Regions from separate parts of the Verrucosispora sp. NA02020 genome, predicted to be linked through region 2. Evidence: predicted binding sites of a transcription regulator. Region 2 holds the regulator's gene; the other holds the start of a gene.
What was found. Region 2 encodes HrcA, which represses chaperone genes, less so after heat shock. Its sites were predicted from a motif close to GGTTNGCACNCTCNNNNNGAGNGTGCNAACC; they were not measured.

Region 1 (5,519 bases), 240 kb from region 2:
GGTGGGATGCGCCAGGGCGGACTCGTCGATCACGGTGGGCAGCCGCTTGCGTTGGCCGAGCGGACTGATGCCGCCCCGCACGTACCCGGTGGTCCGCTCGGCCGCCGCGCGGTCGGCCAGCGCCGCCCGCTTGCCGCCCACGGCCGCGGCGAGGGCCTTGAGGTCCAACTCGCCGGTGACCGGCACCACCGCCACGGTCAGCGCGCCGTCGACCTCGGTGACCAGGGTCTTGAAGACCCGTTCCGGCGCGACCGCGAGCGCGGCGGCGACCACCGCGCCGTAGTTGGCGGCGTCCGGCGGGACGTCGTACGGGTGGGTGCGGTGCGTGATCCTCTGCTTCGCCAGCAGCGCGATCGCCGGCGTACCCCGTCCCGCCATGCCCGCCAACCTAGTCCTGCGCCCGGCGGGTCAGGTCACCGGCTGGCAGACCAGCACCGTCGGCGCTCCGGCGACCCGGGTCAGCACCAGGCTGGCCGGCTGGTCACCGGCCAACCGCAGGTCCCGCCGGAGCCGCTCCGGTTCCAGTGCGGAGCCCCGCTTGAGGATCTCCACCCGGCCGACCCGGCGTTCCCGCAGCAGCGCCCGCAGTCGCTTGAGCGAGAACGCCAGCACGTCGGTCACCTCCAGGCAGCGGGCGTACGGGGTGGGGGTGGCCCGGTCGGCATAGAGGTAGGCGATGCTCGGGTCGGCCAGCGTGGCGTCCAGGTCGGCGGCGAGCTCGGCGACCAGGTGTGCCCGTACCACCGCCGAATCCGGGTCGTAGACGAACCTGCGTACCGGCCCGACCGGCGCCTCCGCCGTCCCCCGCCCGGTGAGCTGATGCACGCGCACCCCATCGCCGGCATGTAAGGAGGGGACCCCTGCTATACACGAGGCGTTAGTAGGGGGCCCTTCCTTACACACGGTCGCGCGGCGGGGGTGTGCGGCGAGCGGGCCGCACCAGAGGGCCGCCTCCACCAGGTCGCCGTCGACGCCGACCCACTCGGCCTCGGCACCGGCCGGGATCAGAGCGTGGTCGAGACCCGGCGCCACCTTCACCACCGTGCGCGGCATCCGTTCGGCCAGCCCGACGACGAAGTCCCACGGCGGCGAGTACGCGTTCGGGTCGAAGACCCGGCGACCGGTACCGGCCCGGCGGCGGGCCGGATCGCAGAAGACCGCGTCGACCCGGGTCACGTCGAACGCGGTCGCGTCGCCACACTCGACGGTGACGAGGTCGGCCACCCCGGCAGCGAGAGCGTTCGCCTCGGCGAGCGCGGCGGTGAGCGGGTCGGCCTCCACCGCGTACACCCGGATGCCGGCACGGGCGGCGGCCAGCGCGTCGGCGCCCAACCCGCAGCCCAGGTCCGCCAGGGTGCCCACCCCGGCGGCCCGCAGTCGTCGGGCCCGACGGTCCGCCACGATCCGCCGGGTGGCCTGCTCCAGACCGGGCCGGGTGAAGAACATGGCGCCGGCCGCCGACCCGAACTTGCCGGTGGCGCGGCGGCGCAACTCCGCCTGGGTCAGTGCCGCCGCCGCCAGTCCGGCCGGCACCCCTGCCGCGCGGAGCGTGGCCGCCGCGTGCAGCGGGTCGCCGCCGGCCACCCGCCCCGCCGCGTCGAGCGCCGCCGACCCCTCGTCGGTACGCAACACGGCGAACTGCTCCAGATCCACCCGCCCATTGTCCGGGCCGCCACTCGTCCCCGCCCCGCCCGCCCCCGTCCCCGCCCCGACCGCCCCCGCCCCCGATCCGACCGCCCCCGCCCCGACGCCACCGCCCGGCGCTGGCCGACGCTGTCCGGTCCATGATCGTGCTCGATCCAGGATCGAGTGGTCTCGCAGTCGCCGGGATGCCACTCGATCCTGGATCGAGCGTGACCTTGACGCCGTTCGCGGCATCCCGTCCACCCGTCGGTCGTGCGGCAGCCCGCACCGTCGTCCTGCCGATCATGGAGTGGTGGCTCGGGCAATGCCCTGGATCGGGCGTTTCGTCGACCACAACTCCATGATCGACGGGCGACGGGCGACGGGCCGCGAGGCGACGGGGCGGCGGGGCGGCGGCGAGCGACGGGGCGGCGGCGAGCGACGGGGCCACGAGGTGGGGCGGCGGTGGCGGGGCGAGTCGCGGGTGGTGAAGCGTCGACTACGGCGGCGGGTGCTGGGTGGCAGCGCCAGCGTCAGTTACGGCGGCGGGTGCTGTGGGTGGCGAGAACGAGCGTCAGCGCCCGGGTGTGGGCGTGGGTGTGGGGGCGGTCAGCGGGTGGGGTGGTGGGTGTCGACGAAGGCGTGCCAGGCGGCCGGGGTGAAGGTGAGCGCCGGGCCGGTCGGGTCCTTGCTGTCGCGTACGGCGACGACGCCGGGCAGGTTGTCGGCTACCTCGACGCAGGCGCCGCCATTTTGATTGCTGCGGGAGGACTTGCGCCAGGCGGCACGGGTCAGGTCCATGAGTTCGCCACTTCCTCGATCAGGCGGGCGGACTGCCGGCGCGGCAGCGCCTCACCGGCCACAGTCTCCCAACGCCGTCCGAGGCTGGCAAGCTCGTTCGGGCTGTCCACGGTGTGCCCCCGGAGTTGGTTGTCCAGGTGGGCCACCTCGGTGCCGTCGGCGAGCCGGGCCAGGACGAACGGCCCGGCAAGTCCGCCGTACCACGGGGTCTCGGCCGGCACGATCCGTACCTGGACGTGCGAATGGTCGGCGAGGGCGCGCAGGTGCTCCAGTTGCTCGCGCATGGTCGTGCGCTCGCCCACCTGGCGACGCAGCGTCTGCTGATCGAGCACCGCGACGAGCTGTGGCGGCTCCTCGCGGGCGAGGATCTCCTGCCGTGCCATCCGGGCCAGCACCCGCTTCTCGATCTGCTCGTCGGTCAGCGGCGGCCCGGCCCGCAACATCGCCCGCGCGTACGCCTCGGTCTGGAGCAGGCCCGGCACCACCGCCGGGTCGTACCAGCGCAGCGCGACGGCCTGGCGCTCGATCTCGCCCCACGGTCGGAACCAGTCCGGCTCGGCGTGCAGCCGGATCAGCTCCAGTATCCCGACGAAGAGTCCGCCGGTCTCCAACACCTTGTCGAGCCGGGCCAGGTAGTCGGCGCTGAGCTGGTTCTGCCCGGTCTCCATCGCGCTCACCGCCGACGGGGAGTAGTTGACCATCTTGCCCAGTTCTTCCTGGCTGAGCCCGCGCATCTTGCGAGCCCGGCGCAGTTGGTCGCGCAGGAAACCCAGGGTTGGCATGTCCGCCATCTGTCCGCCCTCCGTCACGTAGTCGCGCCGGAGAGTAAGGATTGGTCGTTCGGGGCGGAAGCGAGTGTCGGCGTGTCGCGGTCAACCGTGGCGAACGGTGGAGAAAGAGTGGCGCAAGAGTGCGGAAAGAGTGGCGACACGGGGTGGCGGGTTGGCACTCTCCTTGACGGAGTGCTAGCCGAGGAATAACCTGCGATTAGCACTCTCACCCTGAGGGTGCCAACGTCCGGGCCCTGGTGCCCGGGGGTTGAACGCCAGGCGGACCGGCACCCGCGACGACGGTCCCGCCCGGTGGCATGTGGCAATTGACGCCGGTCGGCATGCCGATCGGTAACGAAACCAAGTACCCCAGGAGGGTATGCCCGTGACTACCGCGACCAAGGTTGCGATCAAGCCGCTCGAGGACCGCATCGTGGTCCAGGCGAACGAGGCCGAGACCACCACCGCCTCGGGCATCGTGATCCCCGACACCGCCAAGGAGAAGCCGCAGGAGGGCACCGTCCTCGCTGTCGGCCCGGGCCGGATCGACGACAAGGGCAACCGCGTGCCGATCGACGTCTCCGTCGGCGACACCGTCCTCTACTCGAAGTACGGCGGCACCGAGGTCAAGTACGCCGGCGAGGAGTACCTGGTGCTCTCCGCCCGCGACGTCCTCGCGGTCATCGAGAAGTAACCAACCGATCAGTGACGTTGCCCCGGTCCGGTTCGCCGGGCCGGGGCAACCTCGCGTCGAAGGGACATTCATGGCGAAGATCCTGAGCTTCTCGGACGACGCCCGGCACCTGCTGGAGCACGGTGTCAACGCGCTCGCGGACGCGGTCAAGGTCACCCTCGGGCCGCGCGGGCGCAACGTCGTCCTGGACAAGAAATTCGGTGCGCCGACGATCACCAACGATGGTGTGACCATCGCCAAGGAGATCGAGCTCACCAACCCGTACGAGAACCTCGGCGCGCAGTTGGTCAAGGAGGTGGCGACCAAGACCAACGACGTCGCCGGCGACGGGACCACCACCGCGACCGTGCTGGCCCAGGCCATGGTCCGCGAGGGTCTGCGCAATGTCACCGCGGGCGCCAACCCGGCTGGCCTCAAGCGGGGCGTTGACGCGGCCGCCGCGAAGGTCTCCGAGGCGCTGCTCGGCAAGGCCGTCGAGGTCGCCGACAAGAAGGCCGTGGCGCACGTCGCGACGGTCTCCGCGCAGGACGCCACCATCGGTGAGCTGATCGCCGAGGCGATGGAGCGGGTCGGCCGCGACGGTGTGATCACCGTCGAGGAGGGCTCCGCCCTGCACACCGAGCTGGACGTGACCGAGGGTCTCCAGTTCGACAAGGGCTTCATCTCGCCGAACTTCGTCACCGACGCGGAGTCGCAGGAGTCCGTCCTGGAGGACGCGTACATCCTGATCACCACGCAGAAGATCTCGGCGATCGAGGAGCTGCTGCCGCTGCTGGAGAAGGTCCTCCAGAACAACAAGCCGTTGCTGATCGTCGCCGAGGACGTCGAGGGCCAGGCCCTGTCCACCCTGGTGGTGAACGCGATCCGCAAGACCCTCAAGGTCTGCGCGGTCAAGGCTCCCGGCTTCGGTGACCGCCGCAAGGCGATGCTCCAGGACATGGCGATCCTGACCGGTGCCGAGCTGGTCGCGCCCGAGCTGGGCTACAAGCTCGACCAGGTCGGCCTGGAGGTGCTGGGCACCGCCCGGCGCATCGTGGTCGACAAGGAGAACACCACGATCGTCGACGGTGGCGGTCAGGGCACCGAGGTCACCGACCGGGTCGCCCAGATCCGCAAGGAGATCGAGGCGTCGGACTCCGAGTGGGACCGGGAGAAGCTCGCCGAGCGGCTGGCCAAGCTCTCCGGCGGCATCGCGGTGGTCAAGGTCGGCGCGGCCACCGAGGTCGAGATGAAGGAGCGCAAGCACCGCATCGAGGACGCCATCGCCGCGACCAAGGCTGCGGTCGAGGAGGGTACGGTCCCCGGCGGCGGTGCCGCCCTGGCCCAGATCCTGCCGGTGCTCGACGACGACCTGGGCTTCACCGGTGACGAGAAGGTCGGCGTCTCGATCGTGCGCAAGGCGCTGGTCGAGCCGCTGCGCTGGATCGCCCAGAACGCCGGCCACGACGGTTACGTGGTGGTGCAGAAGGTCATCGCCGCCGAGTGGGGCACCGGTCTCGACGCGGCCGTCGGCGAGTACGTCGACCTGGCCAAGGCGGGCATCATCGACCCGGTCAAGGTGACCCGTAACGCGGTCACCAACGCCGCGTCGATCGCCGGTCTGCTGCTCACCACCGAGAGCCTCGTGGTGG
Region 2 (5,519 bases):
CCCACCCTGCTGCCCGCCGACGACCTGGCCCGCATCCTCGACGCGATCGACCGCACCTGGGGGCTGGCTCCCGACGTCGAGGTGACCACCGAGGCCAACCCGGAGTCGGTCGACCCCGTCTCGCTCAAGGAGCTGCGGGCCGCCGGCTACACCCGGATCTCGCTCGGCATGCAGTCGGCCACGCCCGGGGTGCTCGCCGTGCTCGACCGTCGGCACCGGGCCGGTCGCGCACCGGCCGCCGCACTGGAGGCGCGTGACGCCGGTTTCGCGCACGTCAACCTGGACCTGATCTACGGGACGCCGGGGGAGCGGGCGGAGGACTTCGCCGAGTCGTTGGCCCAGGTGGTGGCGGCGGGCGTCGACCACGTCAGCGCGTACGCCCTGATCGTCGAGGACGGCACCCGGCTGGCCGCGCGGATGCGTCGCGGCGAGTTGCCGTACCCGGACGACGACGTCGCCGCGGAGCGGTACCTGGCCGCCGAGGCCGCCCTCGGCGCGGCCGGTTTCTCCTGGTACGAGGTGTCCAACTGGGCGCGGACGCCGGCCGCCCGGTGCCGGCACAACCTGCTGTACTGGACCGGCGGCGACTGGTGGGGCCTCGGCCCGGGGGCGCACAGCCACGTCGGTGGCGTGCGCTGGTGGAACGTCAAACACCCCCGCGAGTACGCGAGGCGGCTGGCCGCCGGTGAGTCTCCCGGGTCGGCCCGGGAGGTGCTCACCGACGGCGAGGCGCACATGGAGGACGTCATGCTCCGGCTGCGGCTCGCGTCCGGGCTGCCGCTGGACGTCCTCGACGACGCCGGTCGGGCCGCTGCCGCGCAGGCGGTGGCGCAGGGACTGCTCGCCGCGCCCGCCCACGCGGCCGGCCGCGCCGTTCTCACGGTGCGCGGCCGGCTGCTCGCCGACGCCGTGGTGCGGGACCTGCTGCCCTGACCGCCGTCCCCGAGGTCAGGGCTTCACGAAGCCGAGATCAGCGCTTCACGAAGGCGTAGGTCATCGGGTACCGGTAGAGGGCGCCCTCGTTGGCCTTGACCCCGGCGATGATCCCGAAGATCACCGGCACGATCCAGACCAGGAACGGCACGAAGAACAGCAGCCCGCAGGTGATCGCGGTGAGCACCCAGCTGAGCAGCCCGGCGATGGCCCAGGTGAGCTGGAAGTTCAGGGCGGCCACCGAGTGCGCCCGGACCACCGGGCTCTGCTGCCCCCGGGTCATCATCGCGATCAGCGGCGCGACCCAGCCCAGCAGACCGCCGCCCACGACCACCCCGAGCGGGCCGCCGAAGTGGGCGATCAGGGTCCAGGTCTTGTCCTCGTTGCTGGCGTAGCCGCCGCCGGGGGGACCGTAACCGCCCGTCGGGTACCCGACACCGGGCGCGCCGCCCGGCGGGGGGTACTCACCCGGCGGGGGATAACCGCCGGGCGGCGGGTAGCCGCCGGGCGGGGGGTAGTCACCCGGAGTGCCGTAGCCGCCGGGCGACGGGGGCTGGTCGCCGGTGGGCGGCGGATAGCCGCCGGGCGGGGGATAGCCGGGCTGGCCCGACGAGCCCGACAGTGGGGACGTGGGGTCGTCGCCGGATCCTGGAGGACGAGGTGGTTCAGTCATGTGGTCACGGTAGGTGCCAGCGGCAACGGCGCACCATAGCGACACCGGGGAGTGTCAACCCGCCGATCGGTTTCCGGACATCCGGGAAGTCTTGATCATCGCGGGCACGGGAACGCCGACGTAGACTGGCACTCGCTACAGTCGAGTGCCAGAGTGTTCCTCTGGCACTCCGGGCGCTCCGGGCTGACCTGCGACAGGAGGTGGGGAGGATGGGTCTCGACGACCGGAAACTCGCCGTGCTCCGGGCGATCGTCGAGGACTACGTCGCCACCCAGGAGCCGGTCGGCAGCAAGGCCCTCGTCGAACGGCACCAACTCGGTGTGTCCCCCGCCACGGTCCGCAACGACATGGCCGTGCTGGAGGAGGAGGGCTACATCCGCCAGCCGCACACCAGTGCCGGGCGGGTGCCCACCGACCGTGGCTACCGCCTCTTCGTCGACCGGCTCAGTCGGGTCAAGCCGCTCAGCCCCGCCGAACGGCGGGCGATCGAACGGTTCCTGGTCGGCGCAGTGGACCTCGACGACGTGGTGCACCGCACCGTACGCCTGCTCGCGCAACTCACCCGCCAGGTCGCCGTGGTGCAGTACCCGAGCCTGGCCCGCTCCACCGTCCGGCACCTGGAACTCGTGCCGATCTCCACCACCCGGCTGACGCTGGTGATGATCGCCGACACCGGCCGGGTCGAGCAGCGGCTGGTCGAACTGCCCGCGCCGGTCCCCGCCGACGACGTCCTGGACCTGCGCCGACTCGTCAACGAGAAGCTGGTCGGCACCCGCCTGTCCGACACGCCACCGCTGGTGCAGACACTCATCGACGAGTGCGCGCCGCACCTGCGGGCGGCCATGACCACGCTCTCCACCGTCCTGCTGGAGACCCTCGTCGAACGGCACGAGGAGCGGCTCGCCCTGGCCGGCACCGCCAACCTGGCCCGGGGCGGCCTGCTCGACTTCCAGGGGTCGCTGCGCCCCATCCTCGAAGCGCTCGAGGAGGAGGTGGTGCTGCTCAAGCTCATCGGCGAGGTCGAGCCGAGCACGCTGCGGGTCCGCATCGGCGACGAGAACCAGATCGACAACCTACGGGCGGCGTCCGTGGTCAGCACCGGATACGGCCCGGGCGCGACCATCGTCGGGGGGATGGGCGTGCTGGGTCCGACCCGGATGGACTACCCCGGAACAATCGCCACGGTGAGGGCCGTGGCACGCTACGTGGGCGAGCTGCTGGCCCAGAACTGACCAGTCAGGGCCGACGGCAGGCTGCCGCCACCGACCGGCGTAACGCGAGACGAACACGAGGACACGGAACCCAGTGGCCAGGGACTACTACGGCATTCTCGGCGTGAGCCGAGGGGCCTCCGACGACGAGATCAAGCGCGCCTACCGCAAGCTGGCGCGCCAGTTCCACCCGGACGTGAATCCGGACCCGGAGGCCCAGGAGAAGTTCAAGGACATCAACGCCGCGTACGAGGTGTTGTCCGACGACCGGAAACGGCAGATCGTCGACCTCGGTGGCGACCCGCTCGCCCCGGGCGGCGGCGGTGCCGGTGGGCCGGGCGGCCCCGGTGGCGCCGGACCCTTCGTCGGCTTCCAGGACATCATGGACGCCTTCTTCGGCGGGGCCACCGGCGCCGGGCGTGGCCCGCGACCGCGTACCCGGCCCGGGGCCGACGCGATCCTGCGGCTCGAACTGGACCTGCAGGAGACCGCCTTCGGGGTCGAGGCACCGATCACGGTCGACACCGCCGTGCTCTGCACCACCTGCACCGGGGCCGGTACCGCCGCCGGCACCCACCTGGCCACCTGCGAGGCGTGCGGTGGTCGGGGCGAGGTGCAGTCGGTGCAGCGCACCTTCCTCGGCCAGGTGGTCTCCGCCCGGCCGTGCACGGTCTGCCAGGGCTACGGCACGACCATCCCGCACCCCTGCCCCACCTGCGCCGGTGACGGCCGGGTCCGCACCCGCCGCTCGCTGACCGTGAAGATCCCGGCCGGCGTCGAGGACGGGATGCGGATCCGCCTGGCGCAGCAGGGCGAGGTCGGCCCGGGTGGCGGCACCGCCGGTGACCTCTACGTGGAGATCCACGAGCGGCCGCACGACGTCTTCTCCCGCAAGGGCGACGACCTGCACTGCCGGGTCACCGTGCCGATGACCGCCGCCGCGCTCGGCACCCGGCTGACCATCAAGACGCTGGACAGCGAGGAGCCGGTCGACGTGAAGCCGGGCACCCAGCCGGGCAGCACGCTGCGGCTACGGGCCAGGGGCGTACCGCACCTGCGCGGTGCCGGTCGGGGCGACCTCTACGTCCACCTCGACGTGCGTACCCCGACCAAGCTCGACGCCGACCAGGAGCGGATGTTGCGGGAGTTCGCCGTGACCCGGGGCGAGGAGGTCGCCGAGCTCAGCAAGCAGGGCGGGTTCTTCTCCCGGATGCGCGACGCCTTCAACGGCCACGCCTGAGGTGTCCGCTCCGCTCTTCCTGGTCGAGTCGCTGCCCACCACCGACTCGACGGTGCTCGACGGGCCGGAGGGCCACCACGCGGCCACCGTGCAGCGGCTCCGGGTCGGCGAGGAGCTGCTGCTCGCCGACGGTCGGGGCGGCACCGCCGAGGCGGTGGTCACCGCCGTCGGCCGGGGCACCCTCGACCTGGACATCACCGCTCGCGGGTACGTCGACGCGGCGCACCCGCGACTGGTGGTGGTGCAGGGCATCGCCAAGGGCGACCGGGGTGAGCTGGCCGTGCAGGCGATGACCGAGACGGGCGTGGACGAGATCGTCCCCTGGGCGGCGTCCCGCTCGGTGGTGCAGTGGCGCGGCGAACGAGGCGTCCGGGCCCGGGCCAAGTGGGTGGCGACCGCCCGGGAGGCGGCGAAGCAGGCCCGTCGGGCGTGGCTGCCGGTGGTCGCCGGTGCCCCGGACGAGTCCGGCACGTCGGTGGCCCGCCGGATCGCGGGGGCCGCCGCCGGCTATGTGCTGCACGAGGAGGCGAGCGACCGGCTGACCACCGTCGAGTTGCCCGACCGGGGCGAGATCGTGCTGGTGGTCGGCCCGGAAGGCGGCATCACTCCGGCCGAGCTGGCGGCCTTCCAGGAGGCCGGCGCGCGTCCGGTCCGGCTCGGCCCGTCGGTGCTGCGTACCTCCACGGCCGGGGTGGCCGCGCTGGCCGTGCTCGCCACCCGACTGCTGCGCTGGTGACCGTCACCGGCCACGCCCGCGCGGCGAGGCCGGTACGCCCTGCCCGACGGGTCGTGGCCGGGCCGGGGTAATGCACCTCGGCTCCTTTGCTCTGCTTCAACGGACGCAACGGTTTGCGGCCGGACGCGGCGCTCTCCGGCCGGGGATCTCTAGGTGCGCAGGTAGGAGGCGCCGTTGAGGTCCACGATGGTGCCGGAGGCCCACTCCGCCTCGGGGCTGGCCAACCAGTGCACCGCCGCCGCGATCTCCTCGGGGCGGGCCACCCGGTCGAACGGGCTCTGTGCCCGGACCGCGTCGCCGCGCGGCGACTTCAGGTGCTCGTTGGTCATGTCGGTCGCCACGAAACCGGGCGCGACCGTGGCGACCGCGATGCCGTACGGCGCCAGGGCCACCGCAAGCGACTGGGCCATCGCGTTGAGCCCGGCCTTGCTGGCCCCGTACGCCGGGTTGGCAGGCTCGCCTCGGAACGCGCCGCGCGACGAGACGTTGACGATGCGCCCGCCGCCCGAGCGCATGTGCTGGGCCGCGCACCAGGCGGCGTTGGCGGCACCGAGCAGGTTGGTGTCGAGGATCGCGCGCCACCGTCTCTGCCACTGCTCGTAGCTGCTCTCGAAGACCGGGTGCGGTGGATCGGCCGGGCCGAACACCCCGGCGTTGTTGACGAGTACGTCGAGCCCGCCGAGTCGTTCCGCCGCCTCGTCCACCATCGCCCGTACCGCGTCGGGG

Region 1: the regulator HrcA is predicted to act here: its motif matches at 3,410-3,440, upstream of groES (co-chaperone GroES).

Annotation. Positions count from the first base shown of each region.
Region 1 is NZ_CP054923.1:6,278,962-6,284,480, reverse strand. It holds gene ybaK (Cys-tRNA(Pro) deacylase) at 1-378, opposite strand, end outside; gene HUT12_RS27995 (methyltransferase domain-containing protein) at 409-1,653, opposite strand; gene HUT12_RS27990 (DUF397 domain-containing protein) at 2,233-2,424, opposite strand; gene HUT12_RS27985 (helix-turn-helix transcriptional regulator) at 2,415-3,215, opposite strand; gene groES (co-chaperone GroES) at 3,574-3,888, shown strand; gene groL (chaperonin GroEL) at 3,959-5,519, shown strand, end outside.
Region 2 is NZ_CP054923.1:6,523,660-6,529,178, reverse strand. It holds gene hemW (radical SAM family heme chaperone HemW) at 1-933, shown strand, start outside; gene HUT12_RS29180 (DUF4870 domain-containing protein) at 971-1,606, opposite strand; gene hrcA (heat-inducible transcriptional repressor HrcA) at 1,816-2,838, shown strand; gene dnaJ (molecular chaperone DnaJ) at 2,912-4,057, shown strand; gene HUT12_RS29165 (16S rRNA (uracil(1498)-N(3))-methyltransferase) at 4,059-4,793, shown strand; gene HUT12_RS29160 (SDR family NAD(P)-dependent oxidoreductase) at 4,943-5,519, opposite strand, start outside.